4 regions of the Ruegeria sp. AO1 genome follow, and region 2 is predicted to be linked to each of the others. Evidence: riboswitches for the same ligand, from Rfam matches in the RefSeq annotation. Region 2 holds a riboswitch; each other region holds the start of a gene.
What was found. A riboswitch is a leader RNA that binds a small molecule or an ion and turns the genes downstream of it on or off. The one in region 2 is predicted to bind cobalamin.

Region 1 (4,207 bases), 150 kb from region 2:
CGCTCTGCAGTTTCAGCCTGAGACTTCCCGTTCACACCTCAACTTCGACCTTGCCGATCGGGTTTGAACAGCACGCCAGAATGTAGCCTGCTGCTATGTCATCCTCGGAGATACCGCCATTGTGTACCATGTGAACTTCACCCGAGGTCTTTTTGACCTTACAGGTGCCGCAAACGCCAAACGTACAGCCCGAGGCAATGTTCAACCCGACCGCGCGTGCCGCAGCCAGAACCGTATCCGTCTCGGCAACCTTGGCAGTGACGCCCGAACTCGCAAAAACGATCTCGGCGGCGCTGTCATCGTCGGGGATGACGTCGTACAGATCGGGTTGATCTGCTTCGGTCTCAACCGGGGCACCAAAGCTCTCCTGATGGTAGTTGTCCATGTCAAAGCCAAGACCCGACAGAGCGTCCCTAACAGCTTGCATGAACGGCTCCGGACCGCAGCAATAGACCTCGCGATCCAGATAGTCTGGGGCCATCAGGCCCAACATCAGCTGGTTGAACTGACCCTGGTAGCCGGTCCAGGGACTGTAGCGATCCGCTTTCTCCACAACAAACTTCAGATCCAGACCCGGCGTCCGGCTTGCCATCTGCTCCAACCGTTGGCGGAAGATGATCTCGGACGGACGCTTGGCGCAGTTGATGAAGACGACATCCAGATCGCGGCCTTCATCCCACATACAGGTCGTCATGGACATCATCGGCGTGATGCCCGAGCCCGCCGAGATGAACAGATATTTGGGGGCAACGCTTTCAGCATTGGTGAACAGACCCGCCGGGCCAATCGCCCGCATCCGCATACCCGGCTGCAGATTGTCCAGCATCCAACGCGTGCCGATACTGTCCGGCTGCGCCTTAGCCGTGATCGTGATGGACCGTGGACGCGATGGGGATGACGAGATCGTATAGGTCCGATGCACAACGCCCCCCGGCTGCCCCGGTGCCGGAATTTCCAGCGTCAGGAACTGACCCGGATGGTAGGCAAACAACGCCCCCGAAGGGGCGCGAAACGTAAAGCTCGCGGTGTTTGGCGTTTCGGGCACGACCGAGACGCATTCCAGCGTCTCGTCATCCTGCCAGATCGAGGCAACAGCGTTCAGATCTTTCATCTCCGTCACTCCGCCGCCATCGTGTTAGGTGCCAGGTGGCGCGCCAGGGTGCTGCAATACCAATCGGTGAATTGCAGAACACCGGATTCCTGGATCCCCGAATACGGCCCCGGCACATAGGCCGGGCTGTTGATGCCCATCTGGTTGTCTTCTACCACGCGGCGATCTTCGTCATTGGTGGCCATCCAAACTTCGGTCAGGCGCTTGACGTCATAGTCGACCCCTTCAACCGCATCCTTGTTGACCAGCCATTTCGTGGTGACTTCGGTCTCGGTCGGGCTGACCGGAGTGACGCGGAAAACAATCGAATGATCAGCCAGGAAGTGGTTCCATGTGCTGGGATAGTGGAACTTCAACAACGTCCCCGCATCCGCAAAGGGCGAACGGCCCAGAAAGCGGCGTACAGCGGATTTGCCGTCCAGAGTATAGCTTTCCGCCCCTTCCTTCAGCGGCATCCGCGCCAGACGGTATTGCCCGTCATCATGCAGATAGAACTGAGACGGCATGCCTGCGGCCTCACACCGGTCGAAGTGAGTTTGCATGAAGGCCGGGGTTTCACCCCCTTCGATACCGGTCACCGAGGGATCATCAGGGAAGGTCCGGCACAGCGAAGGGTGGTTGCCGCCGCAGTGATAGCACTCGCGGTTGTTTTCCCAAACGAGCTTCCAGTTGCCGTTCTCGATGATCGTGCTTTCAAAAGCGACCTTGGCGTTGCTCAGATCATGCGACTCCAGATAGGGACGCGCCTTGTTGGCGAATGTGTCGAAATCAGGCGCTTCATCTGCAAGACAGATATAGACCAGCCCGGCCAATTCCCGGCAGTGAACGGTTTTCAGCCCGTGTTGTTTGGGGTCGAAATCCGGCCCCATGTCGCGGGCCCACAGCAATGAACCATCAAGCTCATAGGTCCACTGGTGATAGGGGCAAACCAGTTTGGGCGAGTTCCCCTTGGCCGCTTTGCAGATGATCGACCCGCGATGGCGGCAGGTGTTGTGGAAGGCCCGGATCTGGTTGTCCGCACCGCGCACGATGATCACGCGATATGCGCCTACATTGTAGGTCACATAGTCGCCTGTTTTCACCAGCTCACATGCCGGAATGGCGAACAGCCAGTCCCGGTAGTGGATGACTTCAAGGTCGGTCTGAAAGACCTCTGGATCTGTATAGAATGCCTGTTCAAGGGCATAGGCCGGGTTTCGACGCGCCAACAGGCTTTGAACGTTGCTCACTTCTGGCTCTCCTGCCGCGCCCCGCGGCTTCGCTTGGGCAGATGACATCAGAGGCCATTCCGGAGCCGCGCGAGGATCACGTCCGAAACCTGTGCCCCCACCGCCACCCGCGGTTTGACATATATGCAAGGCTGGTTTCCGGACTTGAAAGGGGCTTACGCCCGGTTTCGACACCTTCCCGGGATCCTCGTCCCAGTGGTCACCTGTCGAACCTGACCTTTCTTACCGTTGCGGGGGCAGCGCCGGAATTGCACCGGCTTCCCAATTCTCTGCCACCTGAGAATCAGACAGCAGCACCTCACACGCGCAACCTACTCGGAGAAGGACTCGTGGCTGAAAGCCTTGCGACATTTCCAGAAACAAAACAGACATGGTCTGCAAAAATGGAAACCTGAAACAGGGCTGCGTTTTGAGACAAGAACAAAAAAACGGAATTCACCCGTGCTGCGATGTGTCCCACAAATGCGAGTGCATAAAGGGCGCAATCGCAAGTGTCTTGCCCCCCAGCTTTTCAACATATCCTGCGGTAAGCTCTAGCGCCATCCATGCCTCGGGGATCGTCAGAAGGTCCGGATATGGCGTCTCTTTGTCGGTAGGGACAAACCCAAATCGGGGATAGAAAGTCGGAACGCCCAACACGAAGACAGCGTCTGTTCCAACGGATCTCAAGTGGTTGATGCTCGTCTCCATCATCTCTCTGCCAACACCGAGACCTTGATGCTCGGGCGAGACACCGCAGGGCGCCAGAAGACAGCATTTAACGTCCGGGTGATCCTGGAAGACAAACGGGGTGAACATGACATTGCCCGCGATCTGCCCCTCACGCCTTACGCTGATTGAAATCGTTTCCGGATACTCAAGGAGATCTTCGGCGAGTTGAGCGATTTCGTCACCTTCTGCTTCGCCAAAAGCCAGCCTATGCACATTCAAGATGGCATCGGTTTCTGAACGGTCCATGATCCATCCCTATCCTGAGCTAAACAGCCTGCGCCGCGTCATACGGCGCGAAACTACCCGACCGACGCCCCAGATGTCGCATTTGGCGAGCTTCGGCAAGACCAGCCGCTCAGGTCAATATGTTTCTTCGTACAATCGGCAGCGTGCGTCTGTGTCCAGATGTTCGGTTGTCGCGATCTCGGATTGCTTGTGCGCTTGATACACCTCAGCGAAGCCTTTGGGGAACCAACCGGTGACAACCGGGTTGGAAACGAACCGGTCTAGCGCGTCTTCCAAGGTCTGAGGCAAGCGCACCAGCCCCCTTTGGTTCAGTTCTGCGACGTCCAACAGCGAAAGATCTTCCTCGGTTGGAATGGGCGCGGGTAGCCCCTCTTCGATCCCTTGCGCCCCAGCCATGACAACCGCCGCAAGCGCCAGATGAGGCGAAGCTGCAGCATCCGCCGCGCGGTATTCGATGTTGAACTGCCCCGTGATCGAGGCCGGGTCTTTTGCAGTTACAGGACAAATCCGCAAGGAAGCCTCGCGATCGCGGAAACCCAGATTGTTGAAAGCCGCAGACCAACGATGCGGTGTCAGGCGCTCATACGAGATCACCGAAGGCGCAGTCAGGGCCAGGATTGCATCCAGATATTTCAAAACTCCAGCAGCGAAGGCACTCGTCAGGTCCGACATACCGCAGGGCCCGTCTTCGGCGTAGGTCAGCGGCGCGCCTCTATCGTCAACAAAGCTCATATGGATATGGACCCCATTCCCAACGCTCGCGACATCACGAATAGGGGTATAGGTCGCCCGCTCGCCATAGGCCTGTGCAGTCGCATAGGTCAGTTCGCGTACCATGATGGCCGCGTCCGCTGCGCGTACCCCCAGTTCAGGACCGATGACGACCTCATATTGGTTTGGCCCATATTCC
Region 2 (4,207 bases):
GGCGCAGACGCACGTAATAAATGGTTTTGATGCCTTTCTTCCACGCGTAGATCTGCGCGCGGTTGATGTCGCGGGTCGTGGCTTCGGCCGGGAAGAACAGGGTCAGAGACAGGCCCTGATCCACATGCTCGGTGGCCGCGGCATATGTGTCGATCAGCGCCTCGGGGCCGATCTCATAGGCGTCGCGGTAGTATTCGAGGTTGTCATTGTTCATGAAAGCCGCCGGATAGTAGACGCGGCCGATCTTGCCCTCTTTACGGATTTCGATCTTCGAGACGATGGGATGGATCGAAGAGGTCGAATTGTTGATATAGCTGATCGAGCCGGTCGGCGGCACCGCCTGAAGGTTGCGGTTATAAAGGCCGTGTTTCATCACATCTGCCTTCAACGCTGCCCAGTCGTCGCTTGTGGGCAGGGTCATGCCATCGAACAGAGCCTTCACCCGCTCGCTTTCGGGCAGCCAGTCACGGGTGGTGTATTTGTCGAAAAAGGTGCCCGAGGCGTAGTCGGAGTTCTCGAACCCCTTGAATGATGCGTTGCGTTCCTGCGCCAGATCGCAAGAGGTGCGGATCGCGTGATACGCCACGGTTGCGAAGTACACGGATGTGAACTCGACCCCCTCAGGCGAGCCATAGTGGATATGTTCGCGGGCAAGGAACCCGTGCAGGTTCATCTGCCCCAGACCAATTGCGTGGCTTTCATCATTGCCTCGACGTACCGACGGCACCGAGTCGATTGCTGACATTTCGGACACCGCCGTCAGCGCGCGGATCGCAGCGCCGACAGTACGGCCCAGATCACCGCCATCCATCGTCTTGGCAATGTTCAGCGAGCCGAGGTTGCAAGAGATATCCGTGCCGAGATGCGCATAGCTGAGGTCATCGTTGAATTCCGACGCCTCATTGACCTGCAAAATCTCGGAGCACAGGTTTGACATGTTGATCCGGCCCGCAATGGGGTTCATCCGGTTCACCGTGTCTTCGAACATCACGTAGGGATAGCCGGATTCGAACTGGATCTCGGCAATGGTCTGGAAGAATTCACGCGCATTGACCTTGGATTTCCGGATGCGCTTGTCATCGACCATCTCGTGATATTTCTCGGTCACCGAGATTTCCGAGAACGGCACGCCATAGACCTTTTCCACGTCATGGGGCGAGAACAGATACATATCGGCGTTTTTCTTCGCCAGCTCGAAAGTGATGTCAGGGATCACCACGCCAAGGCTCAGCGTTTTGATACGGATCTTCTCATCCGCGTTTTCGCGCTTGGTGTCGAGGAAGCGCATGATGTCCGGGTGGTGCGCGTTCAGATACACCGCACCCGCACCTTGCCGCGCGCCAAGCTGATTGGCGTAGGAGAAGCTGTCCTCCAGCAGTTTCATCACCGGGATCACGCCCGAGGATTGGTTCTCAATGCCCTTAATCGGCGCGCCGTGCTCGCGGATGTTGGTCAGGAGCAGCGCCACACCTCCGCCGCGCTTAGACAGTTGCAGGGCCGAGTTGATGCCGCGCCCGATGCTTTCCATGTTGTCCTCAAGCCGCAGCAGGAAGCACGAGATCAGCTCGCCGCGTGAGGCTTTGCCCGCGTTCAGGAAGGTAGGCGTGGCGGGTTGGAAGCGACCGTCGAGGATTTCCTCCATGAAGGACAGGGCCAGCGCCTCATCGCCGCGCGCCAGCGCCAGCGCGGTCATGACGACGCGGTCCTCATAGCGTTCCAGGAACCGCTGCCCGTCACGGGTTTTCAGCGTGTATGAGGTGTAATACTTAAATGCGCCTAGAAAGGTCGGGAACCGAAATTTCTTGGCATAGGCCGCATCCCAGATCTTGCGCATGAAGTTCTTGGAATACTGGTCCAGAACGGCCTCTTCGTAGTAGCCTTCGGACACCAAATACCCGAGCTTTTCATCCAGCGAGTGGAAGAACACAGTGTTCTGGTTGACGTGCTGCAGGAAATACTGCCGCGCGGCCATACGGTCGGCATCGAAGCGGATCTTACCCTCACCATCGTAGAGGTTCAGCATCGCGTTCAATGCGTGATAGTCCTGCTCGTTTACGCTGCTGTCGAGCATAGGTGTCTCCCTAGTTTTTCCAGCCCGGCGCGGACGCGGGCGATGTCGGTCTCTGTTCCGGCCAACTCAAACGTGTAGAGCAGCGGTACGTTGCATTTCTGGGCGATGATGCGACCGGCCAAAGCGTAGGTCGCACCAAAATTACGATTGCCTGTGCCGATCACTCCAACGATCCCGGCGCGTCTGTCCGGGTCGTTCAGGAACCGGATCACCTGTTTCGGAACCGCCCCGCGTCCTTCGCCATCTGCATAGGTGGGGCTGATCAGCACATAGGGGTGTCCGGCGTCGGGCAGCGGGTCCATTCCATTCGGAATGCGGAAAGAGGTCAGGCCCAGCCGCGAGACAAAGCGGTGGGTGTTTCCGGATTTCGATGAAAAATAGACCAGCGCCGGGATCGGCGCGGCCATGGATCAGGCCAGTTGGGCGATCATGTCCGGGCGGAACCCCGACCAGTGATCACTGCCCGCCACAACGACAGGAGCCTGACGATAACCCAGCTCGGTCACGTGGGTCATGGCGCTGTCGTCCTGGGTCAGGTCGATGACGTCATATGTGATGCCTTTTGCATCCAGCGCGCGGGTGGTGGCGGTGCATTGTACGCATGCGGGTTTGGAATATACGGTAATGCTCATGTCGTCCTCTGTCCTTTTAATGAATGCCGAGGACGCTGCGGGCAAAATGACCCCTGAACACGCCCCCGAACCCTCCGTTCGCGGTTCTCTTTCTTTGCTTGCGGCAGGTCTCCTGGCTCGCGGATTGACGTTCGGACTGACCTTCCCAAAAGCACGCTTTCAGTGGCGTATTCAGCCGAACTCTCCGCTTACAGTTGCGGGGGCAGCGCCGGTTTTTCACCGGTTTCCCTCTTAGCTTTCAACAGGAATCGAAAGAACCGAAGCAACACCATATTGGGGTTGGTGGTGGCGTGTTGTCAATATATGGTGTGGCGAAGAAAATAAATTTCTTCGCTTGCACAACCTGCCGCGTGCGCTAAGGCGGTTTACTTTTTCCGCTTGGGCATCGCGTTGCCACCCTTCATCGCAGCCGCACGTGCGCGGTTTTTCTTGCTGCTTGGCTTGCCTTTGGGCGGAGGCGGGCCTTTCGGACGGCGCGCAGGTTTCTTGTGCTGATCGCCCGAGGGGGCCTCATCCCGTTTGGGCCGCGTCTCTAGCTTGGGTTTCTCGGCAGGTTTGCGGCGTGGTTTTGCGGGCTGAGGCTCAGCCGCGCGGGCCGGGCGTTCGCGGCGCTTCTTGCCTTTGAAGTCGCGCTTGGGACCTTTGCGGCCACCACCGGAAAGGGCGGGCGGTGCGTCCAGTTGCACCAGGGTCTTGGTACCTTCGACCGTCATCTCGGGGCCAATGGCCTTCAGGAAACCTTCAACGCTGCTTTCGCGAATCTCGATATAGCTTTCGGTGTCAGCAATGCGGATCGCACCGATATCGGTCTTGGTGATCTTCCCCGCCTTGCACAACATGGGCAGCAGATAGCGGGGTGAGGCGTTTTCGTTGTGACCCTCCGACAGCGAAAACCACACGCTTGGGCCGAAGGGAACGTTCGGCTTTGGCGCGGTATCTTGTGCGTCGCTCAGTTCCTCCGGGGCGGAGTGTTTGCGCCCGTATTGACGCAGATAGGCCGCCGCCAGTTGCTGCGGTGAAAAGCGCGAGACCAGATCGTCGACGAGCGCACTTTCGCCCTCGGTCACATCCACGGTCCAGTCGTCCGAGCTGAACATCCGCTGCATGTCCTGCGCCTGAACCTCATCGGCCGAGGGCGCAGACCCCCAATCGGCAGTCAGCTTGGCGAATTTCAGCAGGCGTTGCGCCTTTTTGAACGACGCGGGCGGCACGATCAGCGCGCTGACGCCTTTCCGTCCGGCGCGTCCGGTTCGGCCCGAGCGGTGCAACAGCGTTTCATGGCTGTTCGGCAGTTCTGAATGGATCACCAGATCAAGGTTCGGCAGGTCGATCCCGCGCGCGGCTACATCGGTCGCCACACAAACGCGGGCGCGCCCGTCGCGCATGGCTTGCAGCGCGTTCGAACGTTCGCTCTGCGTCAGCTCTCCGGACAGGGCCACGACCGAGAATCCACGATTCGACAGCCGCGCCGTTAGGCGGCTGACCATGGCGCGGGTGTTGCAAA
Region 3 (4,207 bases), 1.6 Mb from region 2:
ATGCGCTCGGACCGTTCGATTGCCCGGACTAGCATCATGCCGACCAGATAGCCAAAGCTGCGATAGGTGTGCCAGTTGGTACCGGGGCGGAAGCTTCGGACCTTCATGGCTGCGCGGAGGCGTTGGTATTCCTCATGCAGGACGTCGATGTAGCGGATGGTGAACATCAGAAGATGCACCAGTGTTTCCGGGCAGCGGAGCCGGTGCAGGGCGTGGCCCAAGGTGACAGGTTCCATCGTGCCGACCAGAACCATCAGGGCCAGAATCACGGCATTTGCGGTCAGCGCGATTTCCAGGGCTTTCCAGAACCCCTGCCAGCTGGCCGGAAACCCCGAGATGGTAAACATCGGGTCCCCGGGCATGGTGAAGGGCAAAAGGACCAGCATGAAGATGATGAAACTGTCCATCATCGCCATCCGCTTGAGCGTTTTGCGCCAAGGTAGCCGGGATATCACCAGCAGAGACAGCGCGACCATCAGCGCCGCCGTAAGGGCGGGCAGGGACGATAAGGAGACCACAACGACCGCAAAGACAGTGGACATGACGATGCGCACACGCGGATCAAGCGAGGTGATCAACCCCCGTTGGCCGACCGTGCCAGCCTCGGCCAGCGTCCGTTCCTGTGGTCCCAGTACGTGTGCCATCAGCCTGCCAGTTTCCTCCGCGCTGCGAGGTAGAAGCCCAGCCCGAACAGGCCAAAGATGTATCCGATGCCGCCGAGAATGGTCTGGAGGTCGTTATGTTCGCGATAGGCGGCGATTTCCCGGCGCAGCGGGCGTATTTCGTCACGCACGGCTGCCGCGATGGCTTGACGTTCCTCATCGCTGAGGGAGGCCACTGTGACGCCCTCTGAGGCGGGAGTTGGTGTAGGCGACGCTGCAGGCGTGTTCTGAACGGCGACGCCCATGATCTTGGCGACGTCCTCGGCGGGCATCGTCACCTCGGCCACGTGACCGGCGCCAAGGTCGGCAAAGAAGGTATGGGCGACGGCAGTGGTGGGCGTGTAGATGAAGAACCCGTCTGCATCGGTCGTGGCTCGGCCCAGCTCGACCCCATTGGGATCGGTCACGACAACCTCGGTATCGGTCGCCATGGTGCCGTTGGAGAAGCCGATTTCCCCTTCGATCGCATCGCCGGATGCAAAGACCCCGGCAATCACCTTATGGGCCAGCGCGGGCAGAGGGGCCGTGCATAGGGCCAAGATGAAGGCAAGCTGTCTCATGTGGCGGGCCTTGTCAGAAACAACTCGGGTTTGACCTTTCGCGCCAGAAGGACGGCAAATCCGGTCAGAACGGCCTCGATGACCATCACGGGGATATGGGCAAAGAAGACCAGCTTGGCGGCGGGCAGGAACTCGTCCCCTGACAGGGCCAGTGAGATGCCCACCATGACAGTGGTGGCCGCAATGGCAAAGGCCCCGCCTATGCCGCCCCAGATCGCGCCATGAACAGGCGAACCGCGTCCGATCAGGGGTCGGAACAATAGCCCCGCCAGAACGGCCGGACAGGCGATGTTGAGCGTATTGATCCCCAGCACCGTCAGCCCGCCGAAGCCAAAGAAAACGGCTTGCAGTAGCAGACCCACAAACAGGGCCGGGAAGGCGGCCCAGCCGAGCAGAAGCCCGGCCAGACCGTTGAGGATCAGATGCACCGACGACGGCCCGATCGGCACGTGGATCAGCGAGGCCACAAAGAAACTGGCCGCCAGCACCCCAGCCGTGGGGATACGGTCCAGATCCAGCGACCTGAGGCCCATGGCCACCCCACCAGCGGCGGCAATAGCGCCGCCGATGACGACCGGGTTGGACAGGGCTCCGTCGACGATGTGCATCTGGGGTTACTCCATGTCCCAGGCGCGGATCCAGATCACCGCGTCTTGGCTCAACTCTTTGCCTTCATGTTCGGTTTCAGGACCAGCGCCGAGGGCAGCAAAGCCCCAGTAGCCAGCTTTCGGGACACCGAAGGAGAAATAGCCATTGGCGTCGGAAATGGCGACAACGGCGCCACCCGGCATCGGCGAAACGGTCGGCTCGGAGGAGGCTTGGCTGTCAAAGCTGGGTTTGGCGGCCATGTACTCGATCTCGATCTCAGCGCCAGCAACCGGTTCGCCATTCGCCAGAACCTGACCAGTGAAGGTTGAGCCTGCGATGATGTTGTAGGGCTTGTTCAGCGGCACGATCTCGGTCGCCAGACCTGCGGGGTTCATCCAGTCGGTCGGCAGTTCGTTGCGGTTCAGGAACGCCTTGGTGATCTGTTGGATATAGATGTCCTCGGCCTCTTCGTAATAGGGCTGAGGCACAGTGACCATCACGTAGTCGCCCGAACGCTTGACCGGAACAGTTCCCTGAAAGGCCGCGCCTTCGTTTTCGGGGCTCGAAAACCGGATGGGCTCCAGCGTGTCCAGCAGGTCGGTCTTTTCGCCATTGTGGATCACATAGAATTCCTGCGGCTTGTCCAGATCCATGACATGGCCGTTCTCAAACGGGTGCCAGAAGATCAGCTTGACCGGCACATTGCCCGGTGCCTCGATCAGCGTGTCCGTGGTGTATTCCAGCAAAAAATGCGCATGCGCCATGGCTGGAAGTGCCAGCGCAGCCGTAGCCGTGCAAAATAGTTTCTTCACAAGGTCTTTCCCTCGTCCCTTCGTGCCAACCCCGGCACGTTTTGTTATTTGACATCGGGGAGAACGGAGCCATCAGCCCTAAACGAGGGCACCGGCCCAATGCACACCCCGGCATCGGTGACACACCCCTACCGAGGGTGCAAATCCGGCAGGTCTCCTGACTTGCGGGTCAAAGCATGGGGCTGGCCTTCCCGGGTGAAACCCAGTGGCGTGTCAGCCCTGCTCACCGCCTACAGTTGCGGGGGCAGTTGCGGCATTGGGTGGAACAGAATTCCCCGCACCGCATTCCCTTTTCTCCGGGCGAACCCGGAACCGGACATGAGGACGCTGATGACAGAGATTCCCACTACCGGTCAATCTCTATTTCAACCCTTAGCGATAACATCCTGTCGATAGGATCGGGTGTTCTTGTTCTGCCAGCCGGGTATTGTTTTTAGCGAAGACGTGCTTGCAAGCGACGACAAGAGAATGCGCGCGCTTACAACGCAATCTGGACATCAGAATCAGATGCATGCATCCTGCGCCGCGTCAGACTCCGGCGTAGCGCGCTTGTGTTCGGCGCCCAATTCCCCACAAGCCCCGGAGGCCCAATGTCTGAGATCAAACAAGGCGACACAGTTCGCATCCACTATACCGGCACGCTGCTGGACGACACCGTCTTTGACAGCTCGGACGGGCGCGATCCGCTGGAGTTCGTTGTCGGTTCGGGCCAGATCATCCCCGGCCTCGACAGTGCCATGCCAGGACTGGCGGTTGGCGACAAGAAACGGGTCGAGATTGCCTGTGTCGACGCTTATGGCCCGATCAACCCGGCGATGCGGCAGGACATCCCGCGTGAGGGTATTCCGGATGACATCCCGCTAGAGCCTGGAACCCAGTTGCAGATGCAGACCCCCGACGGTCAGGCGCTGCCTGTTACGGTTGTCGAAGCGAACGAGGCCACGGTGACGCTGGACGCCAATCACCCGCTGGCTGGTCAGGACCTGGTTTTCGATATCGAGGTTGTCTCAGTGAACTGAAGGGTTGGGGGATTAGCCCCAAAGCCCGTCAAGCGCTGCGCGGACCTGCGGTTGCGTGAGGAACACGAACAAGACCAGCAATGTGGTCAGCGTCAAAAGCAGAACACGGGCGCGGGGGCTCAGGAACCCCGTTTTCCGTTTGGTCTGGGTGCCACGCGTATTGCTGGCAAGGATCTGGTCAGTTTTGCTCATGCCCATATCCGTGACGCCGAAAGATGGTCAAATCTTGGCGGCGTCTGGGAAAGATGTGGTCACATGAAATCCGGCTGTGGCATTCCAAGCACGTGGAAACCGCCGTCCACCCGGATGATCTCACCCGAGGTGCAAGCCCCCGCGTCCGAGGTCAGGTAAACCGCTGTGCCACCAACGGCCTCCAGAGTAGCGTTCGAGCGCATCGGCGCGTTCTGGTCGCAGAACTTGTAGGTCTTGCGCGCTCCGCCAATTGCAGCACCGGCCAGCGTCTTCATCGGACCGGGCGAGATTGCGTTCACGCGGATGCCTTCGGGGCCGAGATCATTGGCCAGATAGCGTGTCGCCGATTCCAGCGCGGCTTTGGCAACGCCCAT
Region 4 (4,207 bases), 1.3 Mb from region 2:
TCATTGGAGATATTCAGCGCATCCAACATCTTGGCTAGAGTGCGCGGCTCAAGAATGCAGCGGTTGTTGCCCAGATCGATCAACCCTTCGACATAGGCCGCTTCGCGCTGTGCAGTTGGCACAAAGCTTTCACGCGGAACGGACAGCATCGCGTCGATAATTGGAAACTTGGTCACATCCGAGGGTCGTACCTGCGTATCAACCATGGTGCGGCGCCGGGCTGCGAAATCTGACATCTGATCTCTCTTTTCAATCCCTTGGGTATTTGGCTTGTGCCACACTCGACCTGACTCGACAACGGCCCAGATGCCGCAAGCCTGGTTCACGATCCGTTTAGACCAGCCGCACACAAATATTGATTTGCGGCCCAAAATCGACGGCAATCCTCTGGACGCCCCCGATGAAAGCTGCTAAAACGCCCACCACACCACGGCAAGTATTTGATTTTACTTGAAAAGGCGAGTTGGCGGAGTGGTGACGCAGCGGATTGCAAATCCGTGTACACCGGTTCGATTCCGGTACTCGCCTCCACATCCCCCTCCTTTAAATACCGGCTCCGGAATTCAGTTTTCAGGAGGAACGCCCCTGAGGCACAACCTCGTAACCTGGTTCTTCCGGCTCATCGTCCAGCATTTCCGTAGGAAAACCCGGTGCGCGGATGTCCAGGCCTGTGGCCTCTTCCAGACGTTTTATGATGTTTGGCGACAGCTCACGCTCGCCAAACCGGGCGATGCCATCCTCAAAGATCTTGATCATCACCGGATTGATTTCCAGCGGAACACCGGCGCGGTCGGCGACGTCCTGAAACAGGCCGATATCCTTTTTCACCAAATCCATAGTAAACGAAATATCGCGCGAGCCGTTCAAGATCACCTGGCTTTCGGTTTCGTGAACAAACGAGGTCCCTGACGAGATTTTGATGGCCTCGTAGGTGGTGTTCAAATCCATCCCGGCGGCCTTGGCGGTGACCAGCGCTTCAGCACAAGTGATCAGGTTGGCTGTGGCCAGATAGTTGGTCAGCACCTTCAGGACCGAGGCTGAGCCGAGCTCTCCGGTGTGCAGAACCCGCCGACCCATGGTCGTCAAGAAGGGCAGAATGCGTTCGAACGTATCGCGGTCGCAGCCAGCGAAGATAGAGATATTGCCCGTCGCCGCACGGTGGCAGCCACCCGAGACAGGGCAATCGACGGCGGCCCCTCCGCGCTCCAGAACCAAGGCACCCAGCCGCTTGACCTCAGCCTCGTCAGTGGTGGACATCTCCATCCAGATTTTACCGGGGCCAACTTCGGGCAGCATCTCCTGCATCACCGCGTCCGAGGCCGCTGGCGACGGCAGGCAGGTGATCACGGCATCGCATTCGCGCATCATCTGGGCCGGGTTTTCAGCCGCTTTGGCCCCCTGCGCGACAAAACCCTCAACCAGATCGGAGCTCAGGTCATGAACCGTCAGGTCGATTCCATTGCGCAGCAATGACCCTGACAGCTTACCGCCCACATTCCCAAGCCCGATAAAACCTACTTTCATGGATTTCGCCTCCGTTTACGATTTGAGGCCATGCGACCATGCATCAGCGCCATGTTCATGCCGCCTAGCGACGCTGGCAGGTCGCTTTTCAACGTGCCGCAGCGGTCTGAGCTGCATCACGCTTGACAAGCTGCGGGTGCGTGCCGCATGAGCCTCGTGTTGGTGTCTGTGCGAACAGATGAAAAGGGAATGCGTCAACGGGTTTTCCGCCAAGCGCAGCCGCCCCCGCGACCGTGACCGGAGAGGATGCCCAAGCCACTGGCGAAAAGCCGGGAAGGCGGGACATCCGACAGAGTACGCCTCTGACATCCGCAAGCCGGGAGACCTGCCAGCGCCCGAAGATGAAACCGGACGGGGTGTTCCGGTGTCGGGTCAAGGGACCCGCATGAAACCCCGTCCCCCACGATGAGGATTTGGGGGGATGAGAGACATGACCGAGACCGCTCCGGTCGAATTACTGGTTTGCACCACCTGTCGTCGCGGGCTGCCCGCTGAAGACGATGCGAAACGCCCCGGCACCCTGTTGCACAAAGCGCTTGAACAGGCGGACCTACCGGAAGGGATTACCCTCAAAGCCGTGGAATGCTTGTCCAACTGCAACGAGGGCTGTTCCATCGTGCTGCGTGGCGGCCCGGATCGCTGGACCTTTGTCTATGAACATTTGAACGAAACCGACCATGTCGACGTGATCGTTGACGGCGCCACCAAGTACCTCGCGACCGAAGATGGTCTGGTCAAATGGCGTGAGCGCCCTGAACACTTCCGCAAAAACTGCGCAGCCCGTATTCCCCCGATTGGAGCCCTGAAATGAGCAACTTGGAAAAACTCCCCGTCACCGTGATCACTGGCTTCTTGGGCTCGGGCAAAACAACTCTCGTTAAGCACCTGATGCAGAACCCGCAAGGCAAGCGTCTGGCCGTGGTTGTTAATGAGTTCGGCGATGTCGGCGTCGATGGCGATATCCTGAAATCCTGCGCGATCCCGGATTGTCCGGTGGAAAACATCATGGAACTGGCGAACGGCTGCATCTGCTGCACTGTGGCCGATGATTTCATCCCGACCATCGAAGCCCTTATGGCGCTGGAGCCGCGCCCCGATCACATCCTGATCGAAACCTCGGGCCTCGCCCTGCCCAAGCCGCTGCTGAAGGCGTTCGACTGGCCCGATATCCGATCGAAAATCACTGTTGATGGCGTGATCGCGCTGGCCGATGCCGAGGCCGTCGCCGCTGGTCGCTTTGCTCCGAATGTCGAAGCGGTGGACGCTCAGCGCATGGCTGATGACTCGATCGACCATGAAACGCCCTTATCCGAGGTGTTTGAGGATCAGATTTCCTGCGCCGATATCATCCTGCTGACCAAGCCTGATCTGGCCGGTCCCGAAGGCGTGGCAAAAGCCAAAGAGATCATCGCCGCCGAGGCCCCTCGCCCGCTGCCCGTTGTCGAAGTGGCCGAAGGCGCCGTGGATGTGCGCGTCGTTCTGGGTCTTGAGGCCGCAGCCGAGGATGACATGGACGCTCGTCCTTCGCATCACGACGGTCACCACGATCACGAGCATGACGATTTCGAAAGCATCATCGTTGATCTGCCGGAACAGTCCGATCCTGCCGATTTGGTCGCCAAGATCGAACGTCTGGCCAATGAGCTGAACATCCTGCGCGTCAAAGGCTATGCCGCCGTGCAAGGCAAGCCGATGCGCCTGCTGGTGCAGGCCGTGGGTGCCCGTGTGCGTCATCAATACGACCGTCCATGGGGCCCCGGTGAGGAACGCCGCTCGCGCATGGTGGTGATCGCCGAGCACGATGATATCAAAGAAGCGGAAATCCGCGATATCCTCGCGGGTGTGACCGAGGCCGCCGAGTAAGGCCCATGCACGTCGTCTTCCGCGAAAGCCACGGGTTAGAAGAAACGGAAATCCCAACCGATCTGGGCCAGAGCCCGGCGGATTTGGTGGTGCTGTCCTTCTCGGACAGCGACCTTGGCGCTTTCGCGGCGGGCTGGCATCGCGGTGGCGGGCCGGATGGGCGTATGCCCACGATGCGGTTGGCGAACCTGACGGCGTTGAAACATCCTCTGTCCGTCGACACCTACGTGGAGCAGACGCTGGAGGGTGCGAAGGGCATTCTGATCCGCCTGATTGGCGGCGTGCCTTACTGGGCTTACGGGCTGCAGCAAGTGCTGTCGCTGGCGAAGGCCAAGGGCATCGCGTTGGCCGTCCTACCCGCCGACGGGCGTGAGGACCCGCGGCTGGATGACTATTCCACCCTGCCCGTCTCGACCCTGCGCCGTCTGGCACATCTCTGCGACACAGGCGGCGAAGTCGCGGCACAGGCCGCCTTGGCGCAGATGGCATTGGCGGCGGGGCTTTATGCCGGCCTTGTTATGGGGGCTAAAACCCTGCCCGAATCTGGCGCGTGGTGTCCTGATCGCGGCGTGATCCCGGTTGAGACAGCCTTTTCGGGCGACGCAAAACGTATCGTCGTCACCTTCTATCGCGCCTACCTGACCTCGGCGGACACGGCCCCTGTCGCCGCCGTGATCCGCAGCTTGCGGGATCGGGGGTTCGAGGCTGTGGGTCTCTTCGCGCCCTCGCTCAAAGCACCTGCTGCCGCTGAATGGTTGCGTGAAAACATCGTCGCTCTGAAGCCTTCGGCGATCATCAACGCCACCTCGTTCTCGGGCAA

Region 1: it holds a riboswitch for cobalamin, as region 2 does, so the genes downstream of both, ACR3FB_RS03630 (aromatic ring-hydroxylating oxygenase subunit alpha) here and nrdH (glutaredoxin-like protein NrdH) in region 2, are expected to answer to the same signal.
Region 3: it holds a riboswitch for cobalamin, as region 2 does, so the genes downstream of both, ACR3FB_RS12615 (DUF4198 domain-containing protein) here and nrdH (glutaredoxin-like protein NrdH) in region 2, are expected to answer to the same signal.
Region 4: it holds a riboswitch for cobalamin, as region 2 does, so the genes downstream of both, ACR3FB_RS11055 (DUF1636 family protein) here and nrdH (glutaredoxin-like protein NrdH) in region 2, are expected to answer to the same signal.

Annotation. Positions count from the first base shown of each region.
Region 1 is NZ_JBQFJC010000001.1:756,119-760,325, reverse strand. It holds gene ACR3FB_RS03635 (FAD-binding oxidoreductase) at 32-1,111, opposite strand; gene ACR3FB_RS03630 (aromatic ring-hydroxylating oxygenase subunit alpha) at 1,117-2,388, opposite strand; cobalamin riboswitch at 2,453-2,656, opposite strand; gene ACR3FB_RS03625 (GNAT family N-acetyltransferase) at 2,776-3,297, opposite strand; gene ACR3FB_RS03620 (type I glutamate--ammonia ligase) at 3,412-4,207, opposite strand, start outside.
Region 2 is NZ_JBQFJC010000001.1:909,389-913,595, forward strand. It holds gene nrdE (class 1b ribonucleoside-diphosphate reductase subunit alpha) at 1-2,071, opposite strand, end outside; gene nrdI (class Ib ribonucleoside-diphosphate reductase assembly flavoprotein NrdI) at 2,053-2,466, opposite strand; gene nrdH (glutaredoxin-like protein NrdH) at 2,482-2,703, opposite strand; cobalamin riboswitch at 2,789-2,980, opposite strand; gene ACR3FB_RS04440 (DEAD/DEAH box helicase) at 3,069-4,207, opposite strand, start outside.
Region 3 is NZ_JBQFJC010000001.1:2,555,520-2,559,726, reverse strand. It holds gene cbiQ (cobalt ECF transporter T component CbiQ) at 1-644, opposite strand, end outside; gene ACR3FB_RS12625 (cobalt ABC transporter permease) at 644-1,222, opposite strand; gene cbiM (cobalt transporter CbiM) at 1,219-1,830, opposite strand; gene ACR3FB_RS12615 (DUF4198 domain-containing protein) at 1,837-2,622, opposite strand; cobalamin riboswitch at 2,753-2,954, opposite strand; gene ACR3FB_RS12610 (FKBP-type peptidyl-prolyl cis-trans isomerase) at 3,213-3,641, shown strand; gene ACR3FB_RS12605 (hypothetical protein) at 3,654-3,833, opposite strand; gene ACR3FB_RS12600 (enoyl-ACP reductase FabI) at 3,893-4,207, opposite strand, start outside.
Region 4 is NZ_JBQFJC010000001.1:2,229,411-2,233,617, forward strand. It holds gene ACR3FB_RS11040 (protein-L-isoaspartate O-methyltransferase family protein) at 1-236, opposite strand, end outside; tRNA gene ACR3FB_RS11045 (tRNA-Cys) at 458-531, shown strand; gene ACR3FB_RS11050 (NAD(P)-dependent oxidoreductase) at 571-1,524, opposite strand; cobalamin riboswitch at 1,668-1,871, shown strand; gene ACR3FB_RS11055 (DUF1636 family protein) at 1,955-2,335, shown strand; gene cobW (cobalamin biosynthesis protein CobW) at 2,332-3,387, shown strand; gene cobN (cobaltochelatase subunit CobN) at 3,393-4,207, shown strand, end outside.